One region of the Streptomyces sp. 840.1 genome, then DNA from elsewhere that is predicted to be linked to it. Evidence: riboswitches for the same ligand, from Rfam matches in the RefSeq annotation. Region 1 holds a riboswitch; the other holds the start of a gene.
What was found. Region 1 has a riboswitch for cyclic di-AMP ahead of EDD93_RS35740 (LysM peptidoglycan-binding domain-containing M23 family metallopeptidase). Riboswitches for the same ligand answer to the same signal wherever they lie in the genome.
Positions count from the first base shown of each region.

Region 2: linked by a shared signal. The riboswitch ahead of EDD93_RS30245 (LysM peptidoglycan-binding domain-containing protein) and the one ahead of EDD93_RS35740 (LysM peptidoglycan-binding domain-containing M23 family metallopeptidase) in region 1 are both predicted to bind cyclic di-AMP.

Region 1 covers NZ_RJUU01000003.1:727,397-731,602, forward strand. Annotated here, with positions in the region: gene EDD93_RS35735 (SGNH/GDSL hydrolase family protein) at 1-769, opposite strand, end outside; gene EDD93_RS35740 (LysM peptidoglycan-binding domain-containing M23 family metallopeptidase) at 988-1,923, opposite strand; cyclic di-AMP (ydaO/yuaA leader) riboswitch at 1,927-2,116, opposite strand; gene EDD93_RS35745 (tyrosine-protein phosphatase) at 2,529-3,341, shown strand; gene EDD93_RS39820 (DUF6126 family protein) at 3,376-3,552, opposite strand; gene EDD93_RS35750 (helix-turn-helix domain-containing protein) at 3,600-4,206, opposite strand, start outside.
Region 2 covers NZ_RJUU01000002.1:909,006-913,211, forward strand. Annotated here, with positions in the region: gene EDD93_RS30235 (DUF998 domain-containing protein) at 1-439, shown strand, start outside; gene EDD93_RS30240 (FABP family protein) at 580-1,140, shown strand; cyclic di-AMP (ydaO/yuaA leader) riboswitch at 1,861-2,046, shown strand; gene EDD93_RS30245 (LysM peptidoglycan-binding domain-containing protein) at 2,052-2,969, shown strand; gene EDD93_RS30250 (FG-GAP repeat protein) at 3,165-4,206, shown strand, end outside.

The sequences.
Region 1 (4,206 bases):
ACGGCACCAGGTACTCGCGGGCCCAGTGGATGTCGTCGCGCCGGACTTCGAGGGTTCCCCGGTGCACCTGCGGCGGCCACTCCTGGTCCGGGTCGGCCGGCACGTCGAGACCGAGGACCTGGGCGGCGCGCAGCGCGACGCGGGTGTGCCCCTCGGACGACAGGTGCAGCCGGTCCCCGTCCCAGGCGCGCCGGTCCTGCACGGAGCGCAGCGACCACAGGTCGAGCACCGGGCAGTCGTAGCGGTCCGCGATGGACCGCACATGGGCGGTGTAGGTGGCGATCTTGCCGCGCAGATGGCGCAGCACCGGAATGCCGCGGGTGTCGAAGCCGGTGGTGACCATGACGGTGCCGACCGACCGGGTCAGCTCGGCGACCGCGCGCTCGAAGCGCTCGGCGACGTCGTCGGGGTCGGTGCCCGGCCGGATGATGTCGTTGCCGCCCGCGCAGAAGCTCACCAGGTCGGGGGCGAGTTCCTTGGCGCGCGGTACCTGCTCCTCGACTATCTGGTCGAGGAGGCGTCCTCGTACGGCGAGATTGGCGTACCGGAAGTTTCCGTGCGCGGCACCCATGGTGTCCTGCGCCGTTTCGGGGTCCGGGAGCTGGTCGGCGAGGATGACCGCCAACCGGTCGGCCCAGCCGACGAATGTCCCGTCCGGGCCCAGGTCGCCGACTCCCTCGGTGAAGCTGTCGCCAATCGCCGCGTACGACTCGATGGCGCCCTGTCGGTTGATGACGCCCTGTCGGATGTTTCTCGAATCGTCTGCCACAAGGGCATATCCTGCACCGTCGATTGTGACCTACGCGACCGTAATACGGGGTTGACGGGTGGTGAGATAGACCACCCAGTCAGTTTTCGGTAAAGGGGGAATAAGTGCGGCCGTCCTCCGAACGCCGGCCGCACATAAGCGGAGGGACGGTGCGCCGCCGCGCACCGTCCCTCCGGTGTATTGCCAGGGTCCGGGTCGCCGGACCGGTACTGCCTGGATCAGACGTTGATCCCGTGCGACGCCAGGTAGGCGATCGGGTCGATGTCCGAGCCGTACGCCGGACCCGTGCGGACCTCGAAGTGGAGGTGCGGGCCGGTGGCGTTGCCGGTGGCGCCGGAGAGGCCGACCTGCTGGCCCGCGGTCACGGTCTGGCCCGCCGAGACGGAGAGCGAGGACATGTGGCCGTACTGCGAGTAGTGGCCGTCGGCGTGCTTGATGACGACCTCGTTGCCGTACGCGCCGCCCCAGCCCGCGGTGACGACGGTGCCGGAGGTGATCGCCTTCACGCTGGTGCCGGTGGAGACGGGGAAGTCGATGCCGGTGTGGCTGCCGCTGGACCAGTTGGCACCGGAGGCGCGGTAGGCGGTGGTGTGGTTGCCGGGGACCGGGTGGACGTAGCCGGAGGACGAGCCCTGGTCGGCGGAGGCGGTGTTGGACGCCTGGGTGTCGGTGGAGGCCGCGGGGGCCTTCGACTCGGTCTGGGCCGGAGCCTTCGACGGGGCCTTCGACGGGGTGGTGTCACCCGTGGAGGTGTGCGAGCCGGTGGCCGGGGCGTGACCCCAGGCCTTGCCGCCGAGGGTCAGCTTCATGCCCGGGAAGATCAGGCTCGGGTCGTCGCCGACGACCTTGCGGTTGTCCTGGTACAGCTTCTCCCAGCCGCCCTTGAGCTTGTGCTCGGCAGCGATCTTCGACAGGTAGTCGCCGGAGACCACGGAGTAGGTCTTGGTGCCGGACTGCTTGTCCGCGACCGGCTTGGCCGGGGTGGCGTGCGCGGCGGCCGACTGCGCGGTGGCGGGAGCGGCGTGCTCCGCGGCGCTGGCACCGGTGGCGCCGAGCAGCGGAAGCGCGATGACGGCTCCGCCGGCGCTCGCGACGACGACGCCGCGGGCGATGGTGGCGGACTTGGGACGGCGGTGCTTACCCGGAATGGGCATGAAGAATTTCCTCTCCGGCGCCTACGAGGTGAGCTGTCGGGTTCGGGCTGGAGATGCCCGGTCGCGCCTGGCGCGACTTCACCCCGAGCCGGCCGGATCTCTCCGGTCGGCGGCTTACCTGGTTCCCCCGCTCCTGCCACACGGTGAGTGGGTGCGAATTCCGGACGGCGGCAGGATTAGGCGTTCCATCCGGATTGACATGGAACGTAAGCGAGCCGGGACGGCGGAAACAAGCCACGGGTTCCGCTCCGGATTCCGCTCGGGAAAATCGGCACGGAATTACGGTGACACTCCGTGGATTATGGATCTTGGCATTCCGCGCGGCGTACGGATTACCCGACGGGCCCACCGCCACACACCGTCACGGATATGATCCCGCTCACGAGCGGGTGACCATCTCCCGCATAAGCAGGGCATGTTCGACTAAAAGCCTCAATACGGACATGTCATGCCCGTCGTCCACTCCGGCGCTCCACGAAGAGGCGGCGCGCGGCGGCAGGATCAGGGCTGTCGCCGGGATGATCGTCCGAATATCCGATGTCGTATCGTCACGGGAGTGGACCCGTCGGCGACACGCGTCGGCGCCAGAGCCTCCAGGAGTGACCGTGACGCAGCAGCTGCCGCAGACCCCGTCGACGGAACCCGAGCTGGCGGGGGTCCGTAACTTCCGCGACGTGGGCGGACTGCCCACCACGGACGGCCGCCGGGTCCGCTACGGACGGCTCTTCCGCAGCGGTCACCTGGCGGACGCCACCCCCGAGGACGCGGCGTTCCTCGGCGGCCTCGGGCTGCACACGGTCTTCGACTTCCGCAACGCTGCCGACCTCAAGCTGGACGGGGCGGACGTGGAGCTGCCCGGCGTGCGCAATGTGAACATCCCGCTCACCGACCCGGCGGACGGCAGCGAGTTCTGGCGGATGGTGCGCGACGGCGAGATGGACGAGCTGCGCGGGATCCTCGGCAACGGCCAGGGCACGGCGCGGATGGTCTCCTCGTACCGCTCGATCATCCTGGACCGCACCGCCGAGCACAGCCGGGTGCTGCACGCCCTGGCCGAGGACAGCGTCCCGGCCCTGATGCACTGTGCGGCGGGCAAGGACAGGGCGGGGCTCTCCATCGCGGTCTCACTGCTCGCGGTGGGTGTCGGCCGCGACGCCGTCGAGGCGGACTACCTCAAGTCCAACGACGCCCACCGCCGCTACCGGGTCCGCCGCAGCGACACCTCGGCCGCCGGGATGTCGCCCGAGGTGATGGAGCTCCTCAGCCCCCTCTTCGGCGCCCACAGCGAATACCTCGCCGCGGCCTTCGCCACGATCGACGAGACGTGGGGCGGCACCGAGCGCTACCTCTCCGAGGGACTGAGGATCACCCCCGCGACGCGGGAGCGGCTGCGCGAGCGGCTCCTCGACGAGGCGTGAGCGTCCGCCGGGCCTGGGGCCGCGGGGTCCGCGGCTACTGGTTGTGCATCCCCACCGCGAACAGCAGGTAGAGGAAGCCCGCGATGACGTGCCCGGCCACCAGGTAGGCGAACAGCCTGATGACGAGCCCGCGCGGCATCTTGCGTTCCTGGGTGTCGGCGTCCTTGCGCGCGGCCGGGGTGAGCGGGTCGTAGTTCTCGGAATCGGACATGACAGTCCTCTCTGGCAACCGGCCGGGCCGGTGGCGGGGGCGGCTTCTCAGCGACGGTGGATTCCGCTGCCGAGGCACAGCTCGGCGGCGGGGCTCTGCAGCAGGGTGTGGACGAAGAGCAGCTCGGCGCCCTCGCGCTCCGGTGCCGCGATCCGGTGCGGGGTGAGCGAGTCGAAGTGCGCGCTGTCCCCGGGGCCGAGGTCGTGCACCGTTTCGCCCAGGGTCACCCGGAGGTTCCCGGCCAGGACGTACAGCCATTCCTCACCGGGGTGGACCCGCACCAGGTCGCCCTGCGCGCCGTACGGGACCCGGACGCGCAGCGCCTGCATCGCCCGGCCCGGACCACCCGCCTGCTGATACATCCAGCCGTCGGCCTCGGCCCCCTCGAACTTCCGGGCGCGGACGATCGCGTCACGTTCCGGGGGGATCTCGCCGAGCAGCTCGGAGACCGTCGTACCGTAGATCCTGGCGAGTCCGAGCAGCATCGGCAGCGAGGGCTGGCGCCGGCCCGTTTCGAGCCGGGACAGATGGGCGGGCGAGAGCCCGGCGCGCTGGGCGGCGGTCTCCAGGGTGAGCCCTCGGCCGCGGCGCAGATCGCGCAGGCGCGGTGCGACACCGGGCAGCTCGTCGGCCACCCCTCCTTCTGGAGGATTC
Region 2 (4,206 bases), on a different contig from region 1:
CGGGCTGTCGCTGGCCTTCGCTGTGGCTCTGTGGCGTGTCGGGCCCTTCGAGTGGGGCGCCCTGCTGGTCGGCGCGTGGGCGGTCGGTCTGCTGGGAGCAGGCGCCTTCCGGACGGATCCGGTGAGCGGCTACCCGCCCGGCACGCCTGATCGGCTCCGGCGTCACACCCGCGCGGGGGCTCTGCATGACCTGTTCTCCTCCATCGGCTTCCTGGCCCTCGCTGCCGCCTGCTTCGTATACGCCCCGTCCGGCCCGCCCGGCTGGGCCGTCTGCTCGATCGCCTGCGGTGTCCTCTTCGTGGCGACGATGGCCCTGGCCAGTGCCGCGTTCGATCAGCGGCAACGCTGGGTCGACATCGGCGGACTGCTTCAGCGCATCTCGCTGACCATCGGCTGGGCCTGGCAGCTACTGCTCGCCGTGCGCATCCTGAACACCTGAGCAGGCGGGCAAATCCAGGCAGCGGGAGGCCGCGTGTCACGCGAGCCGGAGATCATTCACGGGACAGCCCTTAGGCTGCCAACCGTCGCCGTCGCCTTCGCGCGGCGCCCGTCCCCGTCACCGATCCAGGAGCGCGCAAGATGTCCGACCCCGCCCGGCAGTACCCGTACCCCGACGCGTTCCGGCCGGACGACGCGCCTGCTCCGCACGCGCTGCTCGCACCACTGACCGGGTTCCTGGGCACCTGGACCGGGCAGGGCCGCGGTGAATACCCGACGCTCGCCCAGGAGTTCCGGTACGCGCAGGAGGTGACGTTCAGTCATGACGGGCGCCCCTTCCTCCACTACGAGGCGCGCGCCTGGCTGCTCGACGCGGACGACGCCCCGCTGCGGCCCTCGGCGCGGGAGAGCGGCTGGTGGCGGATGCAGCCGGACGGGCGTGTGGAGGCGCTGATCACTCAGCCCACCGGTGTCGCGGAGATCCTGACGGGCAGTGCTGCGGACGGCGTGGCCGACCTGGCCACCCATCGGGTCGCCCTCGCGCCCACCGCCAAGGAGGTCAGCGCCACACGCCGCCGTTACACGCTGACGGCCGACGGCACGCTCGAATTCGTCCACGACCTCGCGGCTGTCGGCCAGCCGCTCCAGCACCACCTTTCCGCGCTTCTGCGACGCGAGGGGAGCCGGAACCTCTCGCTTTGACCGGGTCGGATCTGCCGTCTGCCGTCTGCCGTCTGCCGTTCGCCGTCGTGTGGGGCGGCGGTCGCCCGTCATCGTCCCGGCCGGCCGTGCCCGCGCTCATGCGCTGGACGGCACGTTCCGCAGCCGGGCCGCGAACGCCCGCGGATGCGTGGTGTTGCCGTTGACGGTGCGGCCGGGTCGGGCGCCACGACCAGCGCGAGCTGCCCCGGGGTTGCCGAGCGCGGCGGGCCGGAGCCGCGGACCTCGTAGTGGAGCGTGGCGCCGTCGGTGTCGAGGAAATCAGGTTCTCCCGGTCGCAGTGGCGGGCGGCGCCCGGAGCGTCGGCCGATGCCCCACACCGTAGTGCATCTATTTAGATGCATCTGTGGAGATGGATTAGAGGCGACGCCGAGCCGGGGTGGCGGGTCGTCACCTCCAGTGAAATGTCCTGATTGAGTGATTAATCGGAATCGTCGTTAATCGCCCACCGAAGACGCTTTTCTGTGGCTCAAAGGGTATGGAGATTGAGCAAATCACCCTTTTCGGGCGCAGTGGTCAGCATCACCTTCCCGGCCCGTGACGCGGTGCGTCCGGCTTCGGTTCCCTGTCGTGCCAAGAAAGTTGACTTGGCTTCGGGGATCTGATTCTGAGCATTTCCTTGAATTGATCTTGCGAATCAATTGCGATCAAGAATTCAGGGCTTGTTCCGCCCGACGCTTTTCGCTTACGGTCACCGTCAATCCGGATGGAACGCCGAATCCTGCCGCCGTCCGGGAACCCGACCACTCACGTACGGCAGGAGCGGGGGACCCAGGTTTGCCGCCGGTCCGGTATCCGGAGCGGCTAGGGGTTAAGTCGCCATCACGTGCGGCCGGACATCTCCAGTCCGAACCCGACAGCTCACCTCGCAGGCGGCGGAGAGGAAATGCGCCATGCCCATCATGGGTAACCACCGTCGTTCCAAGTCCACCTCCCTGACCCGCGGTTTCATCGCCGTGAGCACGGGCGGAGTCGTTCTCGCGCTCCCCCTGATCATGTCCGGGTCCGCTTCTGCCGCACCGGCGCACCCGGTCGTCGCAGAAAAGTCGGCGACCTCGACCGCCTTTGCTGCCAAGGGAATTGCTGCCCACAAGGCCGAGTCCGCCACCTATTCCGTGGTCTCCGGTGATTCGCTTTCCAAGATCGCCCGGGGTCATTCCCTCAGCGGTGGCTGGGAGCGGCTCTACCAGGACAACCGGAGTGTGGTCGGCGGAAACCCCGATCTGATTCACCCGGGCCTCAAGCTGACCATTGGCGCCAAGTCCGCAGCCGCCCCGCACAAGGCCGCGCCGACCGCCGATTCGAAGGCAAAGGCCGCGTCCGAGGCAAAGTCCGCGGCCGACGCGCAGTCGTCCGACCGGTCCGAGAGTGCCGACCGCGCCGACCGTTCCCAGCGGACGGTCACGCCTGTGGCGGAGAAGACCGCCGCCACCGAGACCGTCGCCACCGAGACCGCGGCCACCACTCCCGCACAGGGCGCGACCGCGTACACCGACGACCTCGACGGCTGGATCAAGGAGTCGCTGGCCGTGATGGCCCAGCACGGCATCCCCGGCAGCTACGACAGCATCCACCGCAACATCATCCGCGAGTCCTCCGGCAACCCGCAGATCGTCAACAACTGGGACTCGAACGCGGTCGCCGGCACGCCCTCCAAGGGCCTGCTCCAGGTGATCCAGCCCACCTTCGAGGCCTACCACGTGGCCGGTACGTCGATGGACATCCTCGACCCGGTCGCCAACATCACCGCCGCGTGCAACTACGCCGCGGCCACCTACGGCTCGATCGACAACGTCTTCGGCGCCTACTGACATACCCCGGCCCCCACCTTCGGGAGGAGCCGGGCGCAGGGGTGGGAGGGAGCCACGTGGCTCCCTCCCACCCCTTTCGCGTGCCGTACAACCCTTGCGGCCCACAGGCGGTCGAACGGGACGCGGGGAAGGCAACGGGCCCTTCCCCGCGTCCCCCCGGACTCGCCCGGTCATCCTTGAACCGAGGAGCCGCTCGTGCGCACCAACCGCTCGGCCGCCGTTGTCGCGGCCGCCTGTCTCCTGACGGCGGTGGCCGGCATCGCTGCCCCCGCCGCCCACGCCGGTACTCCCGGCGGAACGCACGCGAACGACCGCAACAGCGATTTCGACGGCGACGGCTACGACGACGTGCTCACCGGCGCGCCGGGCGGCACCGTCGGCGGGAAGAAGGGCGCGGGGTACGTCACCGTGCAGTACGGCTCGCCCACCGGCACCGGAACGGCCCGCGCGGCCGTCCTCAGCCAGAACACCGCCGGTGTACCGGGGGCCGCCGAGGCGGGCGACGGCTTCGGCCGGGCCCTCGCCACCGGCGACCTCGACGGGGACGGCTACGACGACGCGGTCGTCGGCGTACCCGGTGAGGACGTCGAGCCGGTGACCGACGCGGGCGGCGCCGTCGTGCTGTGGGGCTCCGCGAAGGGGCTCACGGGCGCGGCGGGCGACTGGCTGCAGGCCGACGCTCCCACGGCCGGTGCCAGGTTCGCCGGCGCCCTCGCGGCGGCCCACTTCAGCCCCGACATCCCCGGCGACCAGCTCGCCGTGACCGACCACGACGACCTCACGCTCTACCAGTACGACGCGGCCGCGCGCCGGGCATCCGCACCCCCGCCGCCCCTCTCCCACCAGCGGCTCCCCGGCACGCCGGGCCGCCCGATCCTGCCGGGGGCGATGACCACCGGCGACTACGACGGCAACGGCCTCGCCGACCTCGTCGTCTCCGGAGTCACCGGGGGCGACGAACCGGGGTACGGCTGGTCCGCGCTCTTCCTGGCCGAGGTCCAGGGCCTGCGCTACGACCGGGACCTGCGTGGCGGCCCGGCCGTCGCGTCCGGTGACATCAACGGCGACGGCTACGACGACCTGGTCACCGGGGAGCCCAGCAGCCCGGACGACGGCGGCGAATTCGTGAACGGCGGCGTGGTCGGCGTGTACTACGGCAGCGCCGGCGACGGCCCGGTCGGCGCCGAGGGTCCCGGCACACCGCCGGTGTGGTGGACCCAGGACACCGCCGGTGTCC